3 regions of the Pradoshia eiseniae genome follow, and region 1 is predicted to be linked to each of the others. Evidence: riboswitches for the same ligand, from Rfam matches in the RefSeq annotation. Region 1 holds a riboswitch; each other region holds the start of a gene.
What was found. A riboswitch is a leader RNA that binds a small molecule or an ion and turns the genes downstream of it on or off. The one in region 1 is predicted to bind cobalamin.
Positions count from the first base shown of each region.

Region 2: it holds a riboswitch for cobalamin, as region 1 does, so the genes downstream of both, CYL18_RS06625 (ribonucleoside-diphosphate reductase subunit alpha) here and CYL18_RS16620 (FecCD family ABC transporter permease) in region 1, are expected to answer to the same signal.
Region 3: it holds a riboswitch for cobalamin, as region 1 does, so the genes downstream of both, CYL18_RS10055 (ABC transporter substrate-binding protein) here and CYL18_RS16620 (FecCD family ABC transporter permease) in region 1, are expected to answer to the same signal.

Region 1 is NZ_PKOZ01000016.1:11,215-15,692, forward strand. It holds gene CYL18_RS16610 (class I SAM-dependent methyltransferase) at 1-175, shown strand, start outside; gene CYL18_RS16615 (ABC transporter ATP-binding protein) at 220-1,017, opposite strand; gene CYL18_RS16620 (FecCD family ABC transporter permease) at 1,011-2,081, opposite strand; cobalamin riboswitch at 2,215-2,349, opposite strand; gene CYL18_RS16625 (LLM class flavin-dependent oxidoreductase) at 2,397-3,413, opposite strand; gene CYL18_RS16630 (tetraprenyl-beta-curcumene synthase family protein) at 3,440-4,478, opposite strand, start outside.
Region 2 is NZ_PKOZ01000002.1:384,356-388,833, reverse strand. It holds gene CYL18_RS06625 (ribonucleoside-diphosphate reductase subunit alpha) at 1-1,781, opposite strand, end outside; cobalamin riboswitch at 1,928-2,133, opposite strand; gene metE (5-methyltetrahydropteroyltriglutamate--homocysteine S-methyltransferase) at 2,283-4,478, opposite strand, start outside.
Region 3 is NZ_PKOZ01000005.1:23,382-27,859, reverse strand. It holds gene CYL18_RS10075 (siderophore ABC transporter substrate-binding protein) at 1-240, shown strand, start outside; gene CYL18_RS10070 (antibiotic biosynthesis monooxygenase family protein) at 505-837, shown strand; gene CYL18_RS10065 (polysaccharide deacetylase family protein) at 880-1,566, opposite strand; gene CYL18_RS10060 (DUF6509 family protein) at 1,718-2,041, shown strand; cobalamin riboswitch at 2,061-2,257, shown strand; gene CYL18_RS10055 (ABC transporter substrate-binding protein) at 2,382-3,344, shown strand; gene CYL18_RS10050 (TetR/AcrR family transcriptional regulator) at 3,509-4,120, shown strand; gene CYL18_RS10045 (acyl-CoA dehydrogenase family protein) at 4,134-4,478, shown strand, end outside.

The DNA.
Region 1 (4,478 bases):
GGAAGGAATCATTGTACTTGTCATCTACCATGGCCATCCAGGCGGAGATATTGAACGAGATGAGATTCTTCAGTTTGCCAGAGCACTTCCGCAGGATACAGCCCATGTGCTTGAATACAAATTCTTAAACCAGAAGAACAATCCCCCCTTCATCGTGGCGATTGAGAAAAGATAAATCCATACAAAGAGCGCTAAAGGACAACCCCTTAGCGCTCTTCTTTAGTTTTTCACATATTCAGGAATGAAAGAAATTTGTGGCTTCCCCATGACCGGATGCAAAGAGCTTACGAGCTCAACCCCATAGACCGATTTCAGCAAGGATTCATCCAAGAGGAGATTCGCCTCTCCCTCTGCTATCTTTTTACCATCCTTTAATAAAGCGAGCCGATCAGCATAAAGGGAGGCCAGATTTAAATCATGCAAAATGGCCACAATGGTTAGTCCATTTTTCAATTGCAGCTCCTTCAATAAATTCAAAAGCTCAATCGAATGCTTAATATCAAGATGATTCGTCGGCTCATCCAAAAACAGCAGCCGCGGGGATTGGGCAAGCGCTTTGGCTAAGAGGACACGCTGCTTCTCGCCGCCGCTCAAGTCCTGAAAATATTTATGCTTGAATGGGAGGCAATTCGTTTTCTCGAGGCACTCATCCACAATGGCATAGTCTTCTTTCTTATAGGTGTTAAAAAGACCCTTTCCCTGATATGGATAACGCCCAAGCAGTACGATTTGCTCAACCGTGAAGTCAAGACTGACAGCGTGTTCCTGGCTTAAAACAGCTGTCATACGCGCAAGCTCTTCTGTATTATATTGATGCGCTGATTTTCCTGCTATCTCGACATTCCCGCTCATGTAAAGATGCTTAGAATCCAGGATTGCTTTAATGAATGTCGTTTTGCCGCTCCCATTTGGGCCTAAGAGGGCATAAAACTCTCCCTTCTCCACTTCCAATGAGACATCTTCGAGAATCGGCCGGCCTTTCCTATAACCTGCACTTACATTACATACTTTTAACATGCCATATTCCTTCTTTTTATTCGTTCTCTTATTAATAAATAGGTGAATACTGGTGCCCCAATCAAGGCTGTAACAACCCCGATTGGCAATTCCTGCGGGCTGACAATCGTTCTCGCTATCATATCCGCAATCACTAAATATCCGCCCCCAATCATCATTGATATCGGGAGAAGATGCTTATGGTCCGCTCCTGTCACTAAACGGACGAGATGGGGAATCACAAGACCGACAAAGCCAATTGCACCTGATACAGATACGGCCGCGCCAGTCAGCAGCCCGGCGCTTATAAGGAGAACGAGCTTCTTCCTTCTTACATTCATCCCGCTATATTGGGCTGCTTCATCCCCTAAGGCAAGCGCATTAAGTTCCCTGTAATGATATAAAATTACGATAGCTCCCAGAACGAAGAAAGGAAAGAACAAACCGACATGGCCCCAGTTCTTCATGGCAACACTTCCCATCAGCCAATTGAGGACCTCTCGCGTTTGATCTCCCGATGACAAGGCAATGATCAAGGATATGACCGCGCCTATAAAGGAGTTCAAAATAATCCCTGAGAGAATGATGGTTTCATTTGCATACGTCTTACTTGCTGCCCTCGTAATGCCTAAAACGAGAAAAAGTGAGGCTAGACTGAACAAGATGGCGACCAATGGCAATGTATAGGAACCAATGATGGCGATCTCAAGCTGAAAGAACAATACGATGACTGCTCCCACAGATGCACCTGAAGAAACACCGATTGTATAAGGGTCCGCCAGCGGATTCTGCAATAGCCCTTGAAAAGCCGCCCCCGCCAGCGCAAGAGCACCTCCGACTAATAAAGCAAGCAAAATACGCGGCAGACGGATATTCCAGATGATCATTTCAATATTTTTCTGGCCGTCGAAGAATCCATCATAACCGGTCATGTTTTTCAGAAGTATCCCGACAATTTCTTTCACAGACAGATCTGCACTGCCGATCAAGATTCCCCAAACAATCGCTGCTGCCAAGAAAAAAAGGCTTCCAGCATATAGGGTGACCAGCTTTATTCCCCTCTGCTTTCCTACTCTATTGCTCATACAACTCCACTCCATCATTCTTGATGTAGGCACATTGTGACAAATAAAAAATCCTTAGCCCAAAGGATGAGCTAAGGATTCACTCTTTTGACCACGTGAATGCTTTAAGCCTACTTTTCCCTCCGAAAAATAAGTGCTAAAACCATTAAAAGCAGGTCTCCTGGCTTATGGCGAATACACGCCAATCACAGTAGCGGGGGCTGCACCGGAATCGCACCGGTTTCCCTATTCTCCCTCGAACGAGGGCACTTTCATGGAATAATCAGCTATTATGTTCTTCCTTCATTTTAATGGAAGGGATGTGAATAAGCAATTCTATTTTGATGTCAATCCAACTTCCTTTGCAATCAATTCAAAGGATTTCTTCTTTGCCTCAAAGGAATGCGTAATCGTCGTAAGCATGATTTCATTCGTGCGGAAACGCTCGCTAAGCTCTGCCAGCTGTCTTCCAATCGTTTGCGGCGAACCAATAATCATCCGGCGCCGATTATAGAGAATGCGATCGCGTTCATAAACGGAAAAATTCTGTTCGAGAATTTCATCAGGATGGGGAGTCCCTTCCCGCATGATTCCCTGGGCTAGCCAAAGCATAGACAAATCAAGCGACCCTGCCAAATAGTGTGCCTCCTCATCTGTTTCAGCGCATATAGCGAATACGGTCACCATTCCAGTCGGATGGGAATGGGTCTCCGATGCTTGGAAATTCTGCAAGTAATGCTGCATATTATCCTCAGCAAACTCACTGTTAATAAAAAGCGCAAAATTATAAGGAAGGCCTTTATGAGCGGCAAGCTCTGCACTCGATGAACTTGACCCCAGCATCCAAAGGTCAGGAAGCTGCCCAATGACAGGTGTTGCCGTCAATCCGAAATACGGATGAGAATCCGGCAAACGATCATTGAGGTACCAGCTTAACTCATCGACCTGATCGGGAAAACGATCCTTACTCGGGATCGGACGTCCGTCCTGCAAAGCTCTTGTTGCCCTTGGCATGCCACCAGGCGCTCGTCCTACCCCTAAGTCAATGCGGCCAGGAGCAAGCCCGGATAGGACACGGAAGTTTTCAGCTACCTTATAGGCGCTATAATGCGGAAGCATCACACCGCCTGTTCCCACTCGAATTTTTCTCGTTCTCGCAGCAATCCATGTAGCCAGGATTTCCGGGCTTGACCCTGCCAGCCCAAGACTGTCATGATGCTCCGAAACCCAAATACGCGAATAGCCTAATTCCTCAGCAAAACTCGCCAGTTCTACTGTATTGCTTAATGCCTTCTCGGTTGGTTCTCCAGCTGCCCTAGGCGATTGATCTAGAATACTGAGCTTTAACATCAGATAGATTTCCTCCCTCAAGGTGTTCTTTAGCCTGTTCGCTTTGACACTTTTCTCATGGCATAGTAAACCTTACAATTCCAATAAAAGAAATAGGAGCGGAATCCTCCCTGTTTCAGTAATTTACGGACATGGGTTTTGACATCCTTTTGCTCAGCTACCTTTCCATCAGCAAGATAAATGCCCACGAGCCCCTGATTCACCATCTTATGAAAACGACTGTCAGGAATCTTTTCGATATCAAGATTAGCCTGCTCCAAAAAATAGCATAAGCGCTCAATCATTTTCTTTTCAGACTCATAATAAAAACAAAAGTTCAAATCATTCCCGATCCGGTCTTCCTCTTGATCGATAAAATAATCCAGCATGATATGAAGACCTTGTACATAAGGAAAGTAAGCATCCCTCACATCCTTAGCTAAATCATTCCGGAAACGGGGACGAACCGCGTAGGATACGAGACAAAAGATCCCGAGCGTCGAGCCAGCACAAGCACTGAATTCATACCATGTCATGCCCTCCGGCAAGCGGTGACGATATGTCTCGAACCACGCTTGTAATCTATCTACCCTTTCTTCCCATATAACATGCTTATGTATTTGAAGATCGCAATAATACCCGCAAAGTTCAAACAAATAGGGCTGAATTTCCTCATAATGAGGCAAATCCCGCAAAACCTCCTGGCATGTTTTGACCAAATCGGCCAAATAGCCGCCATCATTTTGATCCTCTCGCTGTTCATAGTAATTCTTTAGCTCCGCTTGAGGATTGAGTGCATGTTTCATGGATTCGTGCAAAAGAGCAAAATCTTTGGGATCCAATGAGGTACTGCGATCACATAGATTGTCGAGGTAATCACTGATTGTCTGATAGGCTACGATGAACTGAATCACCTTGGTCTTGTTATCTCCTGCGAGTAAGGCGAGAATCGATCCTCCCTCACAATGGAAGGCCTTGTTGGCAATGCTCGCTCTCGCTTGGATTCGAAGCTCCTCATTAGGAATTGAATTCGCTCTTTCCTCCCAATAGTCCAATTCCCGATGAACGATTGGGAAGATATCTTTAAAA
Region 2 (4,478 bases), on a different contig from region 1:
TGGCTGTATGCCCCCTTCTCAGCAGCCAATTCCATCGAAGAACGGATTGTGTAATAAGCGATGTCTTCATATAACCGATCGGCATAATCCACAGCATCCTCCGACTCCCAATAGATCCCCTCTAAGGCGAGCAGATGATGCCATCCGAATGTTCCAAGCCCAATCGCGCGGTATTTCTTATTGGTTTTCTCTGCTTGGCCGACACTGATTGTATTCAAATCTATGACATTATCGAGCATGCGGACCTGAATACGAATGAGACGCTCAAGCACATTGGCGGGAACCGCTTTTGCCAAATTAATCGATGATAAATTACAGACAACGAAATCGCCAGGCTTGCGGACAATCACCATATTCCCGTCCTTATCCTCATATTCCTTCACGATTGATGTAGTCGACATATTTTGCGCGATTTCCGTGCAGAGATTGCTGCAATAGATAGAGGTGCGTCCCTTGCCGTTCACATGCTTGTTTGGATTTTGGCGATTGACTTCATCGCGGTAGAACATATACGGTGTGCCCGTTTCCAGCTGGGAGATCATCACCCTTGCCATAATGTCCATTGCCCGGTACGTTCTGCGTGGGAGGAGCGGATGATTCACTGCTTCCATATACTTCTCGGTGAAGAATTTCTCATCGCTCTCATCATAGAAATCCTCCAAGCCAAGCGCGTTGCCATGCTCATCCTTCCAGCCCATGATGCTTTTTACTTCATGGGGACAGAATGTGTGCCATTCCCCTATGCTTCGTCCGTTCTCATCCACTTTCTCGAGCTGCTCCATGAACAGATTCGGAATACATACCCCTGTGAAAATATCATGCGCCTTGCGTCGTTCATCCCCATTATTCGTTTTTAAATCGAGGAACCCATTCATGATATCTTTATGGAACACATCTATATATATGGCAATCGCCCCTTGTCTTTGACCAAGCTGGTCAACACTAACCGCCGTATCATTGATCAAACGAATCCACGGAACGACACCGGATGAGTTCCCTTTGAACTTCTTGATATCAGACCCAAGGGCACGAACCTTGCCATAATAAATTCCGACTCCGCCGCCATCCTTAGAGAGGCGGGCCGTATCCCAGTTGTTCAAATAGATGCCGTCCAAGGAATCCTCAACCGTGTCGATAAAGCAGGAGGATAGCTGGCCAAAGCTTTTGCCAGCATTCGCAAGCGTCGGTGTTGCCACCGTCATGTATAAGTGACTGAGCGCCCAGTACGCTTCTTTCACAAGTCCCATTCGCACATCCTTCTTCTCATTAATCATTAATTGCAGGGCAATCACCAAAAAGCGCTCTTGCGGCAATTCATACAGACGGCGCTCATGATCCCTTGCTAAATAACGATCGGCCAGCAGAAATAAACCAATATAATTGAACTTGTGATCGCGCTCAGGAACAATCTCCCTTGCCGCTTCCTCCAATTCGCTTGTTGAATAGGCACAGATGAGCTCATCTGAATATATCCCCTTCTCGACCAGTGTACGGACCAACTCAGAGAAGCTGCCGTATTTAAGCTTCTCATCATACCCCCGGTTTTCCGCTGCCCCTTTGTATAGCTTTTGCAAATAGAGGCGGGCGGCTAAAAAAGTCCAATCTGGTTCATCCATCGCAATCCGATTAAGGGCATAATGCAGGGCTGTCTCATTCGCATCAGATTCCTTGCCGCGAGCAATCAGCTCTTTCAGCTCTTCAATATTCAGCTTATACTCCTTGGCAGCCTCTTCTATTAATCTTTCCGTCTTCCATAAACGTTCCTCGATCAATTCGTCCATCTCCCTTAATATATGAAATTGACTCTGAGGGTAAAAAAAGAACCCGCTCTATACTTTGAGCGGGTGAAAAGATAACAGAAAAAAGACACATAGTAACTATGAGCTTCGGTTGCTATCATTTCCTTCCTCACTCCCCGGAGAAAATTGAAATTCAAAAAAATAAGACAGGTCTCCTGACTCATGCTTCACTCTCACTAAACCCTTCCCGTATCATCATCTCTTCAAAAGAAGAGACAACCCTATACAGTGGTACATGTTTAGCTCGTCAGCACTTACAGTTGCGGGGGCAGTATCGAATTCTCATCGATTTCCCTATTAAGCGTCTCTACGCATCTTATTCTTTAGCTAACACTATATATTGATTTTTTATTAATAAATCGACCATATATGGTGTTTTAATCATATCGAATATCTCTAGCTTTTACAAGGGATTAATTTTCTTCCAGAGAAAAAGAAGGACACCCGCTATGCTAGAAAAGCATATAGAGTATCCTCCTACCGTTAAAATTGCATCATTTTAATATAGCTGCGCAGTTGCTTGGCCGCATTGACCATATGGCGAAGCGAAGCAATTGTTTCTTCTTCCTTCCTCGTCTTCAGTCCGCAATCGGGATTGACCCAAAATTGTCGGGGTTCCAGCACCTCAAGGCTATCCTGCATGATCTCAAGCATCTCTGCTTCCGATGGAATACGAGGACTGTGAATATCATAGACACCTAACCCAATGCCCTTTTCATAAGGGGTTTGCTGCAGGGAATGTATGAATTCCCCATGGCTCCTGGATGTCTCAATGGAAATGACATCGACATCGAGTGCTTCAATTGGCTTCACGAAATCATGAAAGTCACAATAACACATATGGGTATGGATTTGCGTCTCATCCTGCACGCCTGAGGTTGCCAAACGGAAGGAGCGAATCGCCCAGCTCAGGTAGTCCTCCCAGTCCGCCCTACGCAATGGCAAGCCTTCCCTTAAGGCCGGCTCATCGACCTGAATGATGGCGATACCAGCCTGCTCCAAGCATTCAATCTCCTTACGAAGCGCCACTCCCAGCTGGTAAGCAACCTCTTCTCTTGAAATATCATCCCGGACAAAGGACCAGTTCAAGATGGTTACAGGACCAGTAAGCATCCCTTTTACCGGTTTCTCTGTCAGAGCTTGCGCCGCTGCCGTCTCTTTAAGGGTCATTGGCTCAATCCAGCTCACATCTCCATGAATGATTGGCGGTTTCACACATCTCGATCCATAGGAAACGACCCATGCTTTCTCACTTAATGCAAAACCTACAAGCTTTTCCCCAAAATATTCGACCATATCTGTCCGTTCAAACTCCCCATGAACGAGCACATCAAGTCCCAAATCATCTTGGATGCGAATCCACCGCTCTGTCTCTCGTTCAATGAATGCGGCATAGGCATCATCAGTAATCTCCTTATTCCTCCATGCCTTCCGTGTTTCCTTTACTTCCTTTGATTGAGGGAAACTGCCAATCGTTGTCGTCGGAAAGACCGGCAAACTCAGTTTCCGTGCCTGAATATCTTGACGAATCGAAAACGGCGCAGGACGTTTGAAATCTTCTGGTGAGATGGCTAGCTTAGAGGAAGCCTTTTGGGACGTGCGTCCATTTCCATCAAGCGGGAGCCCTGGTTCATTGAACGAAAGGACGAGTTGATTGATTTCCGTGATTTTTTCATCGGCAAAAGCAAGCAGTCCCTTAATGTCAGCACTCATTTTCTGCTCGAAGGTCGTGGAGATGGGAACATGCTGCAAGCTAGATGACGGCTGGACCCACACATCGGCAGCCTTGGATAGGTCAAGGAGGGATTGAAGCAGCCCTGCTTTTTCCGCCAAATCGGCACGCCATATATTTCGTCCATCAATAATACCAACAGCTAGCACTTTCTCAGCCGGGAATCCATATTGTTTCATCGAGGTGATATTTTGCTGATAGCCTGAGACAAAATCAAGGCCAACTCCCTCAACAGGCAGATTGACAAGCTCCTCATAAGCCGATAATCCTTCAAAATAGGTTTGCAGCATAATCTTACAAGCTGGTTTTTCAATGGTCAGCTGTTCATATACAGATTTTACAAACTCGACTTCTTTCTCGCTCAATGTCAACACAAGGGCCGGTTCCTCAAACTGGATCCAATCCGCCCCCTCCTCAGAAAGCTCAGCCATCACCTGCCTGTACAGCGGGATGAGCTCGGCTGCAAGTTCCTCTCGATTTTCATAGCCCTTTGTAAGCTTAATGAAGGTATATGGCCCAATCATCGTCGGCTTGGTCACGAGACCAAGCTCATCCCTTGCTTCCTTGAACCATTGTAGCAAGAGATTCTTCGTCACACTAAGCTCCTGCCCCTCATATTCCGGAACGATATAATGATAATTTGTGTTGAACCACTTGGTCATTTCACAGGCAACAGCCCCTTTTGTCCCCCGTGCCATCGCATAATATACGGACAAGTCTGACCCGCTTCTTTCTCCTGCATATCGGCTTGGAATCATTCCAAACATAAAGGCCGTATCAAGCATACGGTCATACATGGTGAAATCACCAATTGATAAGTAATCAAGCCCCAAATCCATTTGTCTTTTTAATCTGCCTAAACGAATGCCCTTCAGCTGCTGCAAAAAAGCATCCTCTGTCACATCCCCTTTCCAAAATGCCTCTAAGCACCTCTTCCACTCTCGATT
Region 3 (4,478 bases), on a different contig from region 1:
TCTGATTTCTCCTATGAGTCAGTCCTTTCTGTAGACCCAGAAGTATTGCTCATTATCGACCGCACCGCTTCTGATGTAGAAACAATCAAAAAAGATATCGAAAATGACATCATTAAGAAAACACGTGCCTATAAAGAAGGGAAAATCGTTTACCTTGATGGTGTTAACTGGTACTTCTCCAGCAATGGTGTAACAACTGAGGCTGAAAAACTTGATGAAATCTTAAACGAGCTTAAATAATTTGAATCAATATGGAGCATGTCTCAAAGGGGCATGCTCTTTTTTAATAAAAGGCTCTGTTAAAGTTTAGTGTTGATATCTTAGCACCGTTGATTGAAGTGGAAGGTGGCTGACTCCTGCGGGATCAGCGGACAGGGGGAGACCCCACAGACGCTGAAAGCGTCGAGGAGGCTCCCCGACCGCCCCGCGGAAAGCAGCCACCTGTAACGAAAATTAACATTTATATTTAACAGAGCCTAATAAAAAGGGCAGGAGTGATAAAATATGTTCGTACAAATTCGTAAATGGGTCGTAACAGAAGGCAATTCAGATAAAATCCTGGAGCGTTTCAGGAAGAAGCCTGGACAAGGGCCATCCTTAATTGAACAGCGCGAAGGATTCATCGGTCGTGAGCTGTTGGTTAAGAAAGTAACGCGCGGTGAAGAAGAAGTCGTTATGATAATCCGCTGGGAGTCAGAGGAAGCATGGAAGGCTTGGGAGAAGAGCCCTGAGCATATCGCGGGCCATAAGGCGAAGATCAAGGAACATGGCGGGAAACCGCCGCAGCCAGACTATGTCATCAAGATGGAACATGGAAAATATTTAACTGTAGAATAAGAGAACAAACGCCCATCTGACAGGATGGGCGTTTGTTAGGTATCAAAATTGCAATACAGGTGTCGCTTCATCCATTACCTTAAACGTGTACCCTTTGTGCTTCAGGCGGCGGATAATCTCCGGGAGTGCATCAACTGCAGTCATATTCCCGTTAAAATCGTGAAGCAGGATATACAAATTCTCTTGGTCGTTCGCGGATTTCATAATTAATGAGGTGATTTTCTTTTCAGGAACGGGAGGATTGATTCCATCCTCTGCGTCGCAGTTCCAATCAAAATAGGTATATCCGCGTTTTTTCGCTTCCTCCTTGAGACTTGGCATCAAGTTAGTACCTGCATATTGTCGGTTAATATAATTGTTTGACCCTCCTGGAAAGCGAAGGATTTTTGGGGAAGTACCAACTTCCTTTTTTAGGAAGTTTTCCAATTGCTCAATATCTGCATAGAATGCTCCCTTAGACCGGTAAATGGATGAAAAATTATGCGAATAGGAATGAAGGCCAAGAGCATGACCGCGTTTAACCATCTTTTTGTATAAATAATGATGGGATTTCTCTTTAGTGGCGGTCACGAAAAAGGTTGCCTTCACATCATAGATATCAAGTATATCCAGGATTGGTTCAGTGCAATTGGATGGACCGTCATCAAAGCTTAAATAAGCTGTTTTGGCTAAAGCTTCACTTGGCAGAAGAAGCAAAGCCAATAGGCAGAGTACAATTGATTTTTTCATGCTGTTCTCCTAAGTCATCGGGCTTTTCGGTTAGTTTGGTTAAATGGAGCAAGATTATGCAGAAATGGCTGACAGTTAGGAGGAAAAAGTGGTTAAAATGTCGGATAAATATGTATAATATGATATAGCTATGGATGAAAGGTTTGATTGAATGTTAAAGATTGAAAGCTACACTGTAGAAAAATTAGAAGATCCATTTGGCATCTTATCTGGTGACAGATACGAATTTTTTCTAGAACTGGATGTTCCGGAGGATGACGAATTATATAGCGAGAACGGTGTCATGCTGCGCGTCATTTTCATGAAGGATGAGGAGAAGGAACAAATCAGCAAATATGAATTCATCGAAAATGACACGAAGAATGTGCTCGATTTTGAGCTCGAGGAAGATGAAGAGACAGCTGTATTGACTTTTTGCCGTGAGCATTATAATGAAGAAGAGGAAGATTCGGCTATTGAGAATTTAGACAATTGAGGATAAGATAGAAAGACAACCATATGATCCGTAATAGAGTGCCTTTGATACAAGGATAATAGGGAAACCGGTGCAAATCCGGTGCAGCCCCCGCTACTGTAAGCGCTGATAAGCTGATTCACATATGCCACTGGTTCAGGATTGAACATGGGAAGGCTGAATCATGCGAATGTTATATGCGTAAGCCAGGAGACCTGCTCTATACACATGAATTCTATTTTTCGGTGGGAAGAATAGGGCGACCTGATTCTGTGCGTCTATTATCGGAATGCCGCCTTAGCTTCGTATTGGAGCTAAGGCTTTTTATATGGCTGAACATCAAGTAGGAGGAGAAATGACTATGGTTAAGAAAAGATTTGCTGGTTTATTGGCCTTCATGACGGCCTTGTCCATCATTTTGGCTGGTTGTAATGGTACATCAGACGAGGGCAAAGAAAGCAAGAAATCAGAAACGAGCGCAGAAAGCGCCTTTCCGGTAACAGTAAAGGATGACACAGGAGAAGAGATTACAATAGATGATAAGCCAGAACGTATTGTTTCCTTGCTTCCAAGCAATACGGAGACAGCTTACGCATTAGGGCTTGAGGATCAAATTGTCGGGGTATCTGATTATGATAATTATCCTGAGTCGGTTTCTGAGAAAACAAAGCTAGGCGGAATTGAGATTAATGTAGAGAAACTACTGGAGCTAAATCCTGATCTTGCCTTGTTTTCAGCCTCTCAAGGGAGGAATGATAAAGACACCGTTAAGCAGCTTCAGTCTGCAGGGATTGATGTCGTTGTAGTGCCAGACGCTAATTCTATTGAGGGTGCCTATGAGATTATTAAATTAATCGCAATGACAACCGGGAAGGAAGCGGAAGCAGAAGAAATTATTGATGGCATGAAGAAAGAGATAGCCGCCATTAAAGAGAAAGCGGCTGATGTGAAAGAGATGAAGAAGGTGTGGATTGAAGTATCGGCTTCTCCGGATTTATACACAACTGGAAGCGGAACGTTCATGGATGAGATGCTTAAAATCATCGGAGCGGAAAACCTTGCTGCAGACCAAGAAGGCTGGGTGACCATGAGTGAGGAAACGGTTATTGAGCGGAATCCTGATGTTATTTTGACGACTTATGGCTACTATACCGATAACCCAGAAGAGCTAATTTATTCAAGAAGCGGATGGACGGAACTAAATGCAGTCAAGAATAAAGAGATTTATGATGTAAATAGTGATACGGTTACTAGGCCGGGACCTCGCTTGATAGAAGGGCTTAAGGAAGTCGCAAAGGCGGTTTATCCAGACGTTTATAAATAAGAAGAAAGAGTTGGATGGCTTTCAATATAGAAAGCAGCCAGCTCTTTTTTTGTCGAAAATTATTATTTAAATTTTCAGTTAATTTTGTTGAACATTTCCAAATGCTGGGTTAAGATAGTACCAATACGTACTCGTACTCACCTGACAGAAATGGAATGATGACCATGTTACGAATGAAGGAACTGCCAAAAGAGGCTAAGGACAAGATATTTTTCTCAGCATTAAAGCTCTTTGCCGCAAAAGGATTTAAGAACACATCTGTTTTGGAGATTGTTGAATCTGCCCATGTATCCAAAACTACCTTCTATCAGCAATTTTCCAGTAAGGAAGCATTGGTGGTGGCGCTTTGCAAGGATTTAATCGATGAAATAGCCCTTGAAATCAAGAAGGCGGCCATGCAGGAATTGAGAGTTGGTTATAAAGCATATGCAGGTATTTTACGTTATTTGGAGATTTGTTTCACCAATCCTTCGGTAGCGCATTTTATCTTACTAGAGTCTGTCGGCATTTCAGATGAGGTGGAAATCGTCAGGCGTGAAGCCATGCAGAACTTTGCAGATCTGATTTTCATATTGGCCCATCAGGAATTTCCGGAGCAGGTGAGAGAGGAGGAGATACACATTATCTCTCAAGCAATGGTTGGTGCAATTAACGAGGTGGTGGTTCGTAATGTGAAAGAGGAGAATCGAGACCTTGATATGGAGGAGCTGGCCAGATTACTGAACAGACTAGTCATAGGCGCATTCGTCAATCTGTCGAACAATCATTTAACGTAAGGAGGGATTCGGCTTGGTTTCATTTAAACCGAGTGATGATGAAGCCGCTTTTATTCATGTGGCGAAGGATTTTGCGTTTGAATTTATTCGTCCGGCTGCAAGGGAAACAGAGAAGAATCGCAAGGTCAGTCAGGGGATGGTCAAGAAGCTTAAAGAGATTGGAATGGATACTCTCGAGCTGCCCGAAAGCTTTGGGGGAATGGAGCTTCCCATTCTATCACAGGTTCAGATTCTTGAGGAGTTAGCCTCTGGAGACCTTGCTACAGTGCAGGGATTCCCAGGGGCAGGAGAAGCAGGAGCCTTTATAAGAGAGGCGGGAGACCATCCAGCTTTCGCTTCCTTTAAGAAAGCCTGTCAG